Regions from separate parts of the Faecalibacterium hominis (ex Afrizal et al. 2022) genome, predicted to be linked through region 1. Evidence: predicted binding sites of a transcription regulator. Region 1 holds the regulator's gene; each other region holds the start of a gene.
The links. Region 1 encodes Rex, which represses fermentation and respiration genes when NADH is low (regulators of the CRP and FNR family bind a similar motif). Its sites were predicted from a motif close to ATTGTTAANNNNTTAACAAT; they were not measured.
Positions count from the first base shown of each region.

Region 2: a site for Rex is predicted at 1,252-1,271, ahead of coaD (pantetheine-phosphate adenylyltransferase). Genes of this name have one in related genera too.
Region 3: a site for Rex is predicted at 1,373-1,392, ahead of fucO (lactaldehyde reductase). Genes of this name have one in related genera too.
Region 4: a site for Rex is predicted at 1,347-1,366, ahead of ACKXGA_RS04540 (phosphoglycerate kinase). Genes of this name have one in related genera too.

Region 1 covers NZ_CP186860.1:1,329,156-1,332,365, reverse strand. The annotation lists gene ACKXGA_RS06420 (thymidine kinase) at 302-910, opposite strand; gene ACKXGA_RS06415 (redox-sensing transcriptional repressor Rex) at 998-1,639, opposite strand; gene ACKXGA_RS06410 (ClpP family protease) at 1,893-2,579, shown strand; gene ACKXGA_RS06405 (MATE family efflux transporter) at 2,611-3,210, opposite strand, start outside.
Region 2 covers NZ_CP186860.1:306,963-310,172, forward strand. The annotation lists gene ACKXGA_RS01455 (butyryl-CoA:acetate CoA-transferase) at 1-999, opposite strand, end outside; gene coaD (pantetheine-phosphate adenylyltransferase) at 1,374-1,877, shown strand; gene ACKXGA_RS01465 (acetyl-CoA C-acetyltransferase) at 1,966-3,180, shown strand.
Region 3 covers NZ_CP186860.1:3,029,966-3,033,175, forward strand. The annotation lists gene ACKXGA_RS14605 (Fur family transcriptional regulator) at 1-213, opposite strand, end outside; gene ACKXGA_RS14610 (GntR family transcriptional regulator) at 507-1,166, shown strand; gene fucO (lactaldehyde reductase) at 1,459-2,607, shown strand; gene ACKXGA_RS14620 (putative ABC transporter permease) at 2,678-3,210, shown strand, end outside.
Region 4 covers NZ_CP186860.1:945,517-948,726, reverse strand. The annotation lists gene ACKXGA_RS04545 (flippase) at 1-1,228, shown strand, start outside; gene ACKXGA_RS04540 (phosphoglycerate kinase) at 1,496-2,704, shown strand; gene tpiA (triose-phosphate isomerase) at 2,906-3,210, shown strand, end outside.

The DNA.
Region 1 (3,210 bases):
GCCGAGAAAGTGTGGCGGAACCTCTAAAATTGCAATGTTTTTGTAACTTATTGCGAAATTGACGGTATGTTGTTGTATACAACATGTGAAAAAAGTGACGATATCACTATTTTATAAACTGATATATCAATTGTGCAAAAAACGTTCGCCGTTGGATACAACTAATATATCACTTTGAAAGGCGGCAGGCAAAAAAGAGCGCCGCCCGGCCGGGCAGCGCTCTGAAAATTGTAAAAAACTTTTGGGAGATCCGGGCTCTCATGCAGGAAGGGCGGCTCCTGTGCCTGCCGGACATCAACGCTTACTGTGCGTTCCGTTTGGCGTAAAAGGCCCGCCGTGCCTTGAAATAGCACTGGGGGCACATGCTGACGTACTGCACATCGTTTTCCAGATCGATGGCAACCTGCTCGCCTTCAAAGACGAACTCCCCGTTGACCCTGCGGCAGTTGCAGGTAGCCTTGCGGCCGCAGGTACAGATGGTCTTCATCTCCTCAATGGTGTGGGCCAGCTCCAGCAGACGGGTGGAGCCTGGGAAGCCCTTGAGGGAGAAGTCTGACCGCAGACCGTAGCAGATGACCGGGATGTTCAGGTCTACCGTGACCATGAACAGCTGCTCGGCCTGTGCCGGGGTAAAGAACTGGCTCTCGTCGCAGAGGACGCAGGCCAGCGGCTGCTCCCCGGCTGAGGCGGCGCGTACGGCTTCGAACACATCCACCTCGGGCGGGATGAGCAGGTCAGCCCTGCGGCGCACGCCCAGGCGGCTGACCAGCTCGCCGCCGCCCTTGGTATCCACCTGGGGCTTCAGGATCAGCACCCGCATCCCCTGCTCTTCGTAGTTGTGGGCCACCTGCATCAGCGCGGTGCTTTTGCCGCTGTTCATGGCACCGTATCGGAAGTATAGCTTCGCCATAGTTGCTCTCCTCATAAAAAGGCAACCCTCTCTGCTCGTTCGGGGGGAGAGGGCTGCCTGTTTTCTGTGATATGCTATAAGAATAGATCAGTCCTGATTGCGCAGGCGGTAACCCAGGCTCATCAGGCTGTCGCCCAGGTGGACGTTCTCCACCACCACTTCGGGGTAGGGCACCGACAGGTCGTAGTGGGAGAAGTTCCAGAAGCCTTTGATGCCCAGTTCGACCAGCCGGCCGCTGAGCTCCTCCGCACCGCTGCGGGGCACACAGAACACAGCCACCTCAGGCTTATGCTCTGCGCAGAAGGCCTCCAGCTCGTCAACGTGTAAGATCTGGATGCCGTTGATCTCTTTGCCCACCTCGCTGGGGGAATTGTCAAAGGCGGCGATCAGCTTGTAGCCGTTGGTGTCGGTGGTGATGAAGCGGCTGACTGCCTTGCCCAACCGGCCGCAGCCGATGAGGATGGTGGGCAGCAGGTCACCGTTGCCGAACAGCAGATGCTCCAGGATGGAAAGCAGGTTCTCCACCGAGTAGCCGATGCCCTGGCGGCCGTTCACGTCGCCGATGCAGTTGAAATCCTGCCGCACCTGAGAGGCCGTGGTGCCCATCTGGGCGGCCAGCTCGCGGGAGGAGATGCTGGTGATGCCGTCGTTCTTCAGCGTCCGCAGGTAGCGGTAGTACTTGGGCAGGCGCTTGATCACCGGAAGGGAAGCTTTGCCGGGATTGTTCATGGAAATGGTTCTCCTTTCATCCAAAGGGAATGCCGGTCTCTTTGCGCCCTGCAAGGTGCACCGGCGATTAAGACAGTTTCTGAACAATAATGATATATACTTGTCAATCTTATTCTTACATAAAGTATACTGCAATGAGACAGAATGTCAAATCCTCTGGGCCAATTTTTTTCAAAGTAAAGAAATCTTAACCGCCGCATATTGCTTCGATCCCCGGGAACACTGAAAAAAAACACCCTGAGGAGGAGCCAACATGCCGGAATATGAAAAGGAAACCACCGAACAGCAGCGGCTGGAGAAAGAGCAGCTGGAGGATCTGGGCACGGTGTGGCGCACCCGCGGCCCTCATGCCATCCACTGCCTGACCGTGATCGGCCAGATCGAGGGCCATGTGGAGGCCCCGCAGGGCCAGAAGACCACCAAGTATGAGCATGTGATTCCGCAGCTGGTGGCAGTGCAGGAGGACCCCGCTGTGGAGGGCCTGCTGGTGCTCATCAATACCGTGGGCGGGGACGTGGAGGCCGGGCTGGCGCTGGCAGAACTCATTGCCAGCATCTCAAAGCCCAGTGCCACGGTCGTGCTGGGCGGGGGCCACTCCATCGGCATCCCGCTGGCAGTCAGCGCCCGGCGCAGCTTTATCGTGCCCACGGCGACCATGACGGTGCACCCGGTCCGCCACTCCGGCATGATTCTGGGCGTGCCCCAGACCATGCGGTGGTTCGAGCAGATGCAGGAGCGCATCACCGGCTTTGTGGCGGGCCACAGCGGCATTACAGCAGAGCGCTACTCAGAGCTGATGCTCCGCACCGGTGAGCTGGTGATGGACGTGGGTACCATGCTGGACGGCAAAAAGGCCGTGAAGGAGAAGCTCATCGACCAGCTGGGCGGCATCTCTGATGCACTGGACTGGCTGTACCGGGAGATCGAGCGGGCAGAGTGAGAACACGGGTCTGCCCGGGGCGGTGTCAGGCTTACAGCTCGCCCTTCCGCAGATACTTCACCATCATGGGGGCTTCATAGACCAGCATGAGGATCCAACCTACAACATAGCTGTACGGCAGGGCCTCAATATCCATCTTCATCAGCAGCACAAAGAGGGCAGCGGCCGCCACACGGCCTGCCATGTTGAGCGTGCTGCTGTTCAGGGTGATCTTAAGATCGCCCAGGCCGCGGAAGCCGCCCTGGATGCCGTTGGTCAGCGAGGGCATCAGGTAGAACAGAGAGACCAGCTTTAAAAAGCGCACCCCCAGATGCACCACGGCGGCATCGGTGACGAAGAGCCGGATGATGGGCTCAGCAAAGAAGAAGCAGACAGCGGTGATAAAAATGGCGTAGAGGAATTCCAGCTTCAGGCCGCAGAAGAAGCTGGCGCGGACACGCTCTTTTTTGCCCGCGCCGCGGTTCTGAGCCATCAGGGTGGTGGTGGCATGGCCGATGTTCTGCTGGGGCACATAGGCAAAGTCATCGATGCGGCCTGCGGCGGCAAAGGCTGCCATGGCGTTGACACCCATGGTGTTCACGATGGCCTGAATGGCGATCTTGCCCAGCTGAACGGTGGCCTGCTGCATGGC
Region 2 (3,210 bases), 1.0 Mb from region 1:
TGCACTCTCCGCGTTCACCTGACCGAACAGATCAATATCCACCGCATTGTTGATGGAGATGAAGTTGTCGATGGCGGAGATGCTGCGGATGTCATTGGTGTACTCCACGGGAGCGGCCATGCACTCCGGGTTGTTGTTCAGGTAATCGTACATCTTCTGGGTACCTGCACCAAAGGCGTAGACCTGACGGCCCTTGTCCAGATTCTTGTGGCGGCCGGTGATCTTGCCTGCCTTTGCAATATCTACAAAGGCATCCACATACATCTCAGTGTGCACGCCCAGATCCTTCAGGTCGCTCTGCGCGATCAGGTTGCCGATGGCGTTGGGCATACCGCCGATGCCCAGCTGCAGGCAGGCACCGTCGGGGATCTGCGGGACGATGAGATTTGCCACCTTCAGATCGACCTCGGTGGCGGCACCGGCAGCGGCCATCTGGCCGATGGGCGGGTTGCTGCCCTCCACAACACCGGCAACCTGGGAGATGTGCACCCAGTTCTCGGTGCCGCCCAGGCATTTGGGCATGTTCCGGTTGACCTCAACGATGATCTTTTTGGCCTTATCGCAGACGGCACCCAGGTGGGAAGCACAGGGACCAAAGTTGAAATAGCCATGCTCGTCCATGGGAGTCACCTGGAACACCGCCACATCCACGGGGTCAGAGCTGTCGCGGTAGTAGCGGGGCAGTTCAGAGTAGCGGATGGGGGAGTAGAAGGAAAAGCCCTGGGCAATGGCCTTGCGCTCAATGCCGCCCATGTGCCAGCTGTTCCAGGTCATGTGGGCAGCAGGATCTTCGATCTGGAAGATGGCGGGCACCCACATCAGGATGCCGCCGCGGAAGTTGACATCCTCCAGCTCAGGCAGACGCTTTGCAATGGCAGCGTCCACTGCAACGGGGGTGTTCACGGCCCAGCCGTAATCCACCCAGTCGCCGCTTTTGACCAACGCGGCAGCCTGGTCAGCTGTCATTTTCTTCTGCGCATACAATTCCGTAAAATCCATTATAAACCATCCTCTCTTACAATAACATAAAGGAATTGTAAATTCCAACTTAGTTATATCATTAACAAACGGGAGAATCAATACTTTCCTGGCAAAAAACAGGGCTGAATGCAATATAACTAAAAATCTTAGCTTTTTGTAGAGATTCTTTGGTGCACAAAAAATAAATTTTACGCAAAAAATACTTGATAAAATTTTGACGATGTGCTTTACTTATAGCGTAGCAGGATGCATCGTGGCACTGCGGGTGGGATTGTTTAAAAATTAACGATACACCGTAGCAGAAGAAAAGAACATCTTGCACAGCAAACTGGAAAGTGCTATCATGTCAGAACCAATGCGCTTTTCAAAGGCGCGCAAGGAGGACAAAACCGATGGCAACTGCAGTTTACCCCGGGTCGTTCGATCCGGTCACACGAGGTCATCTCGATATCATCAAGCGCGCGGCAAAGATCAACGATCACCTGATCGTGGCCGTGCTCATCAACAGTGCAAAGCACCCATTGTTCACCGTGGAGGAGCGGGTGGCCCTGCTGCAGGAATGCTGCAAGGGTATCCCCAATGTCACGGTGGAGAGCTTCGACGGCCTGACCGTGGAGTTCGCCAAGAAGCGCCACGCTTCGGTCATGGTGCGGGGCCTGCGGGCGGTAACGGATTTTGAAAACGAGATCCAGCTGGCGCAGACCAATCATGCGCTGATGCCCGGCATCGAGACCATGTTCCTTGCAACCAGCATCAAGTGGAGCTATCTTTCCTCTACCATTGTAAAGGAAGCCGCTCGCTACGGCAGCAGCATCTCCAAGTTCGTTACCCCGAATGTGGAAGCCGCCGTGGAGCAGAAGATGGCCGAGCTGCGCAGCAGGGGAGAGAACGTCTGACCCCCATTCCTTATGCAAGAAACGCTTCGGCGTTTTGATAAAACAGTCTTTCTTAAATCACAACATACACAATCAGGAGGCTATTCACATGAAAAAGATCGTTATCGCATCTGCATGCCGTACCGCCATTGGTAAGTTCGGTGGCACCCTTGCCAACGTCCCCGCTGCTGAGCTGGGCTCCATCGTCATCAAGGAGGCTCTGAACCGCGCAAACGTCAAGCCTGAGCAGGTCGATCATGTTTACATGGGCTGCGTGATCCAGGCTGGTCTGGGCCAGAACGTTGCCCGTCAGGCTTCCCTGAAGGCTGGCCTGCCCATCGAGACCCCCGCTGTCACCGTCAACGTGGTCTGCGGTTCCGGTCTGAACTGCGTGAACATGGCTGCTCAGATGATCGAGGCAGGCGATGCTGATATCGTGGTCGCAGGCGGCATGGAGAACATGGACATGGCTCCCTTTGCAATGATGAAGGGCCGTTACGGCTACCGCATGGGCGCTCCCATGGGCAAGAGCGAGCTGGTCGATACCATGGTCAACGATGCTCTGTGGGATGCCACCGGCTTCAACAAGCACATGGGCATGACCGCTGAGAATGTCTGCACCAACGAGACCTTCCAGAAGAAGTACGGCTACAGCCCCATCACCCGCGAGATGCTGGATGAGTTCTCCTACAACAGCCAGGTCAAGGCTGACAAGGCCATCAAGGACGGCGCTTTCAAGGACGAGATCGTTCCTGTTGTCATCAAGGGCAAGAAGGGCGACACCGTGTTCGATACCGATGAAGGCCCCCGTCTGACCCCGGTCGAGAAGCTGGGAACCCTGAAGCCCGCTTTCACCAAGGACGGCATCGTGACCGCAGGCAACTCTTCCGCCATCAACGACGGCGCTGCTGCTCTGGTCATTATGAGTGAGGAGAAGGCCAAGGAGCTGGGCGTTAAGCCTCTGGCAACCTGGGTCGCCGGTGCTCTGGCAGGTGTTGAGCCTGAGGTCATGGGTCTGGGCCCCATCGCAGCAACCAAGAAGGTCATGGCTAAGACCGGCCTGACTGTTGCTGACATGGACCTGATCGAGGCCAACGAGGCATTTGCTGCACAGTCTGTGGCTGTCAGCCAGGCTCTGAACTTCGATATGAGCAAGGTGAACGTCAACGGCGGCGCCATCGCTCTGGGCCACCCGGTCGGCGCTTCCGGCGCTCGTATCCTGGTTACCCTGCTGTACGCTATGAAGCACCGTGGTGCTCACAAGGGTCTGGCTACCCTGTGCATCGGCGGCGGCATGGGCTGCGCTACCATCGTTGAGATGTAAGCTCCCCCTTTGGAATTGAATTGAATGACA
Region 3 (3,210 bases), 1.4 Mb from region 1:
CTTTTCGCCCTTATCGGCCACATATTTCATAATGCGCTGCTCGCCTGCCAGCTTGTCCAGATACCGGTACACCGTGGTGGGATTGGGGCTGGCCCCCTCTGCCTCCAGATGTTCCAGAATGTTGGATGCACTGACCGCGTGCTGGCGGTTGTTGATGAGATAATCCAGGATCAATTGCCGGGTTTTGGTGTTGTACCCCCCGCGACCTGCCATGGTATCAGCCTTCCTTTCTGGGTCAAGTGTACCACAATTTATCCTTTGATGCAAAACAAGAACGAAACACTGGCGACAAGCACAAAAAAACTGTTCAATTTATAGCAAAATAATGCATGATATCTGTTCAAAACGGAAAAGCTCCCAAAGTTTTCAAAAAAGTCTTGTAAACATTGTCCAGATATGTGATAATAATATTAATGATTACTTGGATTATTTAAGGGATACAAGCTGTCCGGCGGGTGACTGATTGCTGCCTGAATGGTCCTGCTTGCGAACTAGGAGATAGAACAATGAAAGAGATGGATTCCCAGTCAAAGCTCAGCCTGAAGCTGCAGGCTTACCAGTACCTGAAAACGAAGATTCTGAACTGCGAGTACCGCCCCAACGAATTTCTGAACGAGCAAAAGCTCTGCGCTGAGATGGGCAACATCAGCCGCACCCCCATGCGTGACGCGCTGGGCCGCCTGGAGCAGGAGGGGCTGATCACCATCCTGCCCAAAAAGGGGCTGATGGTCTCCGGCATTACCGAAGAGGACGTGCACAGCATGTTCGAGATGCGCCTGCTGGTGGAGCCTTACGCCCTGCGCACCTACGGCAACCTGATCCCCCGGGAGCAGCTGGAGGCCTACACTGAGCTGATGCACCACCCCGAGCGGATCGACGACTTCTGCAAATCCGACGATGATTTCCATGAGCTGCTGATGAGCAGCCTGCCCAACAAATACCTGCGCTCTGGCTATGACCGCATCACCGGCCTGAACACCCGTTTCCGCATTATGACCGGCAAGGTGAGCATGATCAATCAGGATCAGACCTGTGAGGAGCATCTGGAAATTCTGAATGCCGCCCTGAGCGACAACTGGAACACCGCCGCCGATGCGCTGCAGCATCACCTTGAGCTGGCCCGTGATAAGGCCGAGGGAGTCATCAAGGTCATCCGGCTGTGGTAAATGAAACGATAAAAACGCTGTATCACTCCTTCCGGCATCGCTGATGCGATGCCACCTCCCTCTCAGAGGGAGGCTTTTGCGTTGGCCGCCGCGTTAAGGCTCCCTCCTGGAGGGAGCTGTCGAGCGAATGCGAGACTGAAGGAGTGGTACAGCGTTTTCTTTTGCTGGAAAGTGTAAAAAGTTCATAGAAATCAAAAGAAAAGTACATTGAATATTGTTTAACAATGTGGTATCCTTAACAACAGAGAGAGCCCGCTGGCAGGCGGGCAGAATGATTTGGAGGAAAATAATTATGGCTGATCGCATTGTTCTGAACACCATTTCCTACCATGGCCACGGTGCCATTGAGAACATCGTTCCCGAGCTGACCGCCCGCGGCTACAAGAAGGCTTTTGTCTGCTCTGACCCCGATCTGATCAAGTTCGGCGTGACCAAGAAGGTCACCGATCTGCTGGATGCTGCAAACTTCGCCTACGCTGTTTACAGCGAGATCAAGCCCAACCCCACCATCGCCAACGTGCAGGACGGCGTGGCAGCCTTCAAGGCTGCTGAGGCAGACTGCATCGTGACCATCGGCGGCGGCTCCTCCATGGATACCGCAAAGGCCATCGGCATCATCATCAACAACCCCGAGTTCGCGGATGTGCGCTCTCTGGAAGGCGTGGCTCCCACCAAGAAGCACGCTGTGTTCACCATTGCCGTGCCCACCACCGCCGGTACTGCGGCTGAGGTCACCATCAACTACGTCATCACCGATGTGGAGAAGAAGCGCAAGTTCGTCTGCGTGGACACAAACGATATCCCCGAGATCGCTGTGGTCGATCCCGATATGATGTCCTCCATGCCCAAGGGCCTGACCGCCGCCACCGGTATGGACGCTCTGACCCACGCCATCGAGGGCTATATCACCAAGGGCCACTGCACCATCTCCGATATGTTCCATCTGGAAGCCATCAAGCTCATCAGCGAGAACCTGCGCGGTGCCGTGCAGAACACCCCGGAGGGCCGCGAGGGCATGGCTCTTGGCCAGTACATCGCCGGCATGGGCTTCTCCAATGTAGGTCTGGGCATCGTCCACTCCATGGCACACGGTCTGTCCGCTCTGTATGATACCCCCCACGGCGTGGCCTGCGCCATCCTGCTGCCGGTGGGTCTGGAGTACAACAAGACCGTTGCCGGGGAGCGCTACCGTGCGGTCGGCAAGGCCATGGGCGTGAAGGGCATTGACGAGATGAACGATGCTGAGGCCGCCGATGCCACCATCGCCGCTGTCAAGCAGCTGAGCGCGGATGTGGGCATCCCTGCAAATCTGCAGGGCATCCTGAAGGAAGAGGACATTCACTTCCTGGCTGAGTCTGCTTTTGCAGATGCCTGCCGCCCCGGCAACCCCCGCGATACCAGCGTGGAGGAGATCGAGGCACTGTATAAGAGCCAGCTGTAATTCGTAAACTGAACAAAGAGGGTCGGGAACACCGCTTCCCGGCCCCTTTTTGTTCCGGGAAAGGAGCACTATGAGCCTGAATCTCTATACTCTTTGTGTAATTTATCTGGTATATTCCTTTTTAGGCTGGGTAGGCGAGACCGTTGTTGCAACCGCAAAGGGCCGCCGGTTCACCAACCGCGGCGTGGCCTCCGGCCCCTTCTGCTTTGTGTACGGCACGGCAGGGGTGCTCATCACCATCGGCCTGAACGACCAGCGCACCAGCCTGGCGGCGTTGTTTTTCGGCAGCATGATCTATGCCACGGTGGTGGAGTGGCTGACCGCCAAGCTGCTGGAACGGATCCACCACCGCCGCTGGTGGGACTACTCCGATAAAAAGTTCAATCTGGACGGCTATGTCTGCCTGCAATACTCCCTGCTGTGGGGTCTGCTGGGCATGGCGGCAGTCCGCTGGGGCAACGACCTGCTGTTCCGGCTCTGCGCCCACCTGCCGCCGCTGCTGTTCCACGCTGTGGTATGGGGCGGCATGGCGCTGGCCGTCCTTGACCAGATCTCTGCCATGGTGGTGGTCAGCCGGTATGCGAACCGCCACCCACGGCTCGA
Region 4 (3,210 bases), 380 kb from region 1:
CCGGGAAAAACTGTCGGCTTTTGCCTCGGAGATGTTCTCCATCAACATGATCTCCACGGCCCTGACCTATGCGGCATTGGCGGTGACGATGCTTTTCTGGACAAAGCTCCATGCCTATACCGACCTGATGCTGGTGCTGAGTTTACAAATCTTCTTTACGACCATCGGCACCGAATGGGTGTTCACGATCTTTGAGGAGTATACCTATATCACCATCCGGGGTCTGCTGTTTCAGGTGCTGTCCATTTTCATGCTGTTTGCCTTCGTCAAGACCCGGGATGACTACTGCATCTATGCGGGCATCACGGTATTTGCGGCGGTAGGTGCCAATGTGCTCAATTTTTTCCGGGCCCGGCGGTACTGCACCATCCGGCTGACAAGAAAGATCGACTGGAAAAAGCACCTCAAGCCCATCCTCATCATCTTTGCATCCACGCTGGCAACGACCCTTTATGTCAGCTCGGATACCACGATTCTGGGCATTCTGGGAACAGATTACAATGTAGGTATTTACTCGGTGGCGGGTAAGATCTATGGCATTGTAAAGAACCTGCTTTCGGCGGTGCTGGTGGTGTCTATCCCGCGGCTGTCCCATTATGCGGGCGTGGGGGACAAGGCAAACTTCAACAAGCTGTTCAACAATATCTTCAACGCGCTCATCGTGGTGGTGGCTCCGGCTGTGGTGGGACTGTTTGCCCTCAGCCGGGAGGTTGTCCTCTTTATTTCCGGGGAAAGCTATCTGGACGCGGTGATGCCCCTGCAGATCCTGAGCCTTGCCCTGATCGTCTGTCTGTTTGGCTGGCTGTACAATTCCTGCGCGCTTCTGCCCTGCGGAAGAGAAAAGGAACTGTTCTGGATCACGCTGGTCAGCGGTCTGCTGAACGTGGGGCTGAACATCCTGCTCATCCCGCGGTTCCGGGAGAATGCGGCAGCCTTTACCACCCTGCTGGCAGAGCTGTGCTCCATGATGCTCTGTATCCGCTGCTCCAGGGGCCTGGTCACGGTCTCAGCTGACCGGCGCACCGTTGGCTCGGTGCTCTGCGGCTGTGCGGGTATCGTTCTTGTCTGTACCGGGGTCAAGGCACTGGCTCTGCCCAATCTCATCTGCATTCTGGCGGCAGTGCTGGGCTCAGTGGCAGCATACGCGGTCATCCTGCTGGGCATGAAAAATCCGCTGGTGCTGGAATATCTGGAAAAAGCGAAGCAGAAGTTCCGGAAAATATCCTGAATGGACAGGACCCGCTGCGGGGGCGAACACTCTCTGCGGCGGGTCTTTTTCCGAAAAAACGGCGCTTTTTGGTGCGTTCCGGCAAAATCACCACATTTCTTTGCTTCTGCAACAAATGTTTGTTAATAAATTATCCATCCCCCATCCTTGCAATACACACGCTTTTTGTTTATAATAAGGATGTACGGGGAAGTTCGCAGTGCGCGGCCCCCGATGAAGAGCAAAATTCGATTCCGAACGAAAAGAATTTGAGAGGAGTTTGTTACCATGGGTTTAGGTAAGAAAACGATCGACGATCAGAATTACTGCGGCAAGAAGGTCCTTGTCCGCTGCGATTTCAATGTCCCGATGAAGGACGGCGTGATCACCAACGAGAACCGCATCAATGCGGCTCTGCCCACCATCCAGAAGCTGGTCAACGATGGTGCTAAGGTCATCCTGTGCAGCCACCTGGGCAAACCCAAGAACGGCCCCGAGGCAAAGTTCAGCCTGGCACCCGTTGCTGTGGCTCTGAGCGCAAAGCTGGGCAAGACCGTTGTGTTCGCTGATGACGATAACGTTGTGGGCGAGAACGCAAAGGCTGCTGTTGCCGCAATGAACAACGGCGATGTCGTTCTGCTGCAGAACACCCGTTTCCGCAAGGAAGAGACCAAGAACATGCCTGAGTTCAGCCAGGAGCTGGCTTCTCTGGCAGATGCATACGTTGATGATGCATTCGGCAGCTGCCACCGTGCACACTGCTCCACCGCAGGTGTCACCGACTACATCAAGGATACCGCTGTCGGTTACCTGATGGAGAAGGAGATCAAGTACCTGGGCAACGCAGTCAACGATCCCGTCCGTCCCTTCACCGCCATCCTGGGCGGCGCTAAGGTCGCCGATAAGCTGAACGTCATCTCCAATCTGCTGGAGAAGGTCGATACCCTGATCATCGGCGGCGGCATGGCTTACACCTTCGTCAAGGCACAGGGCTACGAGGTCGGCAAGAGCCTGTGCGACGATACCAAGCTGGATTACTGCAAGGAAATGATGGCCAAGGCCAAGGAGAAGGGCGTGAAGCTGCTGCTGCCCGTGGATGCAGCCTGCATCAAGGACTTCCCCGATCCCATCGACGCTCCCGTGGATGTCACTGTGGTGCCTGTCACTGCCATCCCTGCTGACATGGAGGGCTGCGACATCGGCCCCGAGACCATGAAGCTGTTTGCCGATGCTGTCAAGGCATCCAAGACCGTGGTGTGGAACGGCCCCATGGGCGTGTTCGAGAACCCCACCCTGGCAGCCGGCACTCTGGCTGTTGCCAAGGCTATGGCTGAGAGCGATGCTACCACCGTGATCGGCGGCGGCGACAGCGCAGCAGCTGTGCAGCAGATGGGCCTGGGCGACAAGATGACCCACATCTCTACCGGCGGCGGCGCTTCTCTGGAGTATCTGGAGGGCAAGGAGCTGCCTGGTATCGCTGTGATCCAGAACGCATAAGCATCTGAACCAGCATCACTGAGGTGCGGCGGCATATACGCCGCCGCACTTTTTATTTTGGGTAATAAGATCTCTCAGGCTTGCCGACGCTCGCCAGCTCCCATCCGGGAGGCAGGAGATGTCGTTTATCCTGCCTCTCCTGCCGGGAGAGGCGGCACCGAAGGCAGCGGGGAGGTATTTTGTGATAAGGAGATCGTTAGAATGGATAAGGCAAAGCGTAAGGCAATCATTGCAGGCAACTGGAAGATGAACAAGACCGCCACTGAGGCAGCCAAGCTGGTGGACGAGCTGATCCCCGCCGTCAAGGATGCTTCCTGTGAGGTCGTTATCTGCACCCCCTACACCGATCTGGTCACCGCTGTGGAAAAGACCAAGGGCACCAACATCCATGTGGGTGCTGAGAATGTCCACTTTGAGAAGTCCGGTGCGTTCACCGGCGAGATCAGCGCCGATATGCTGGTGGATCTGGGTGTGGAGTACGTCATCGTCGGCCACTCCGAGCGCCG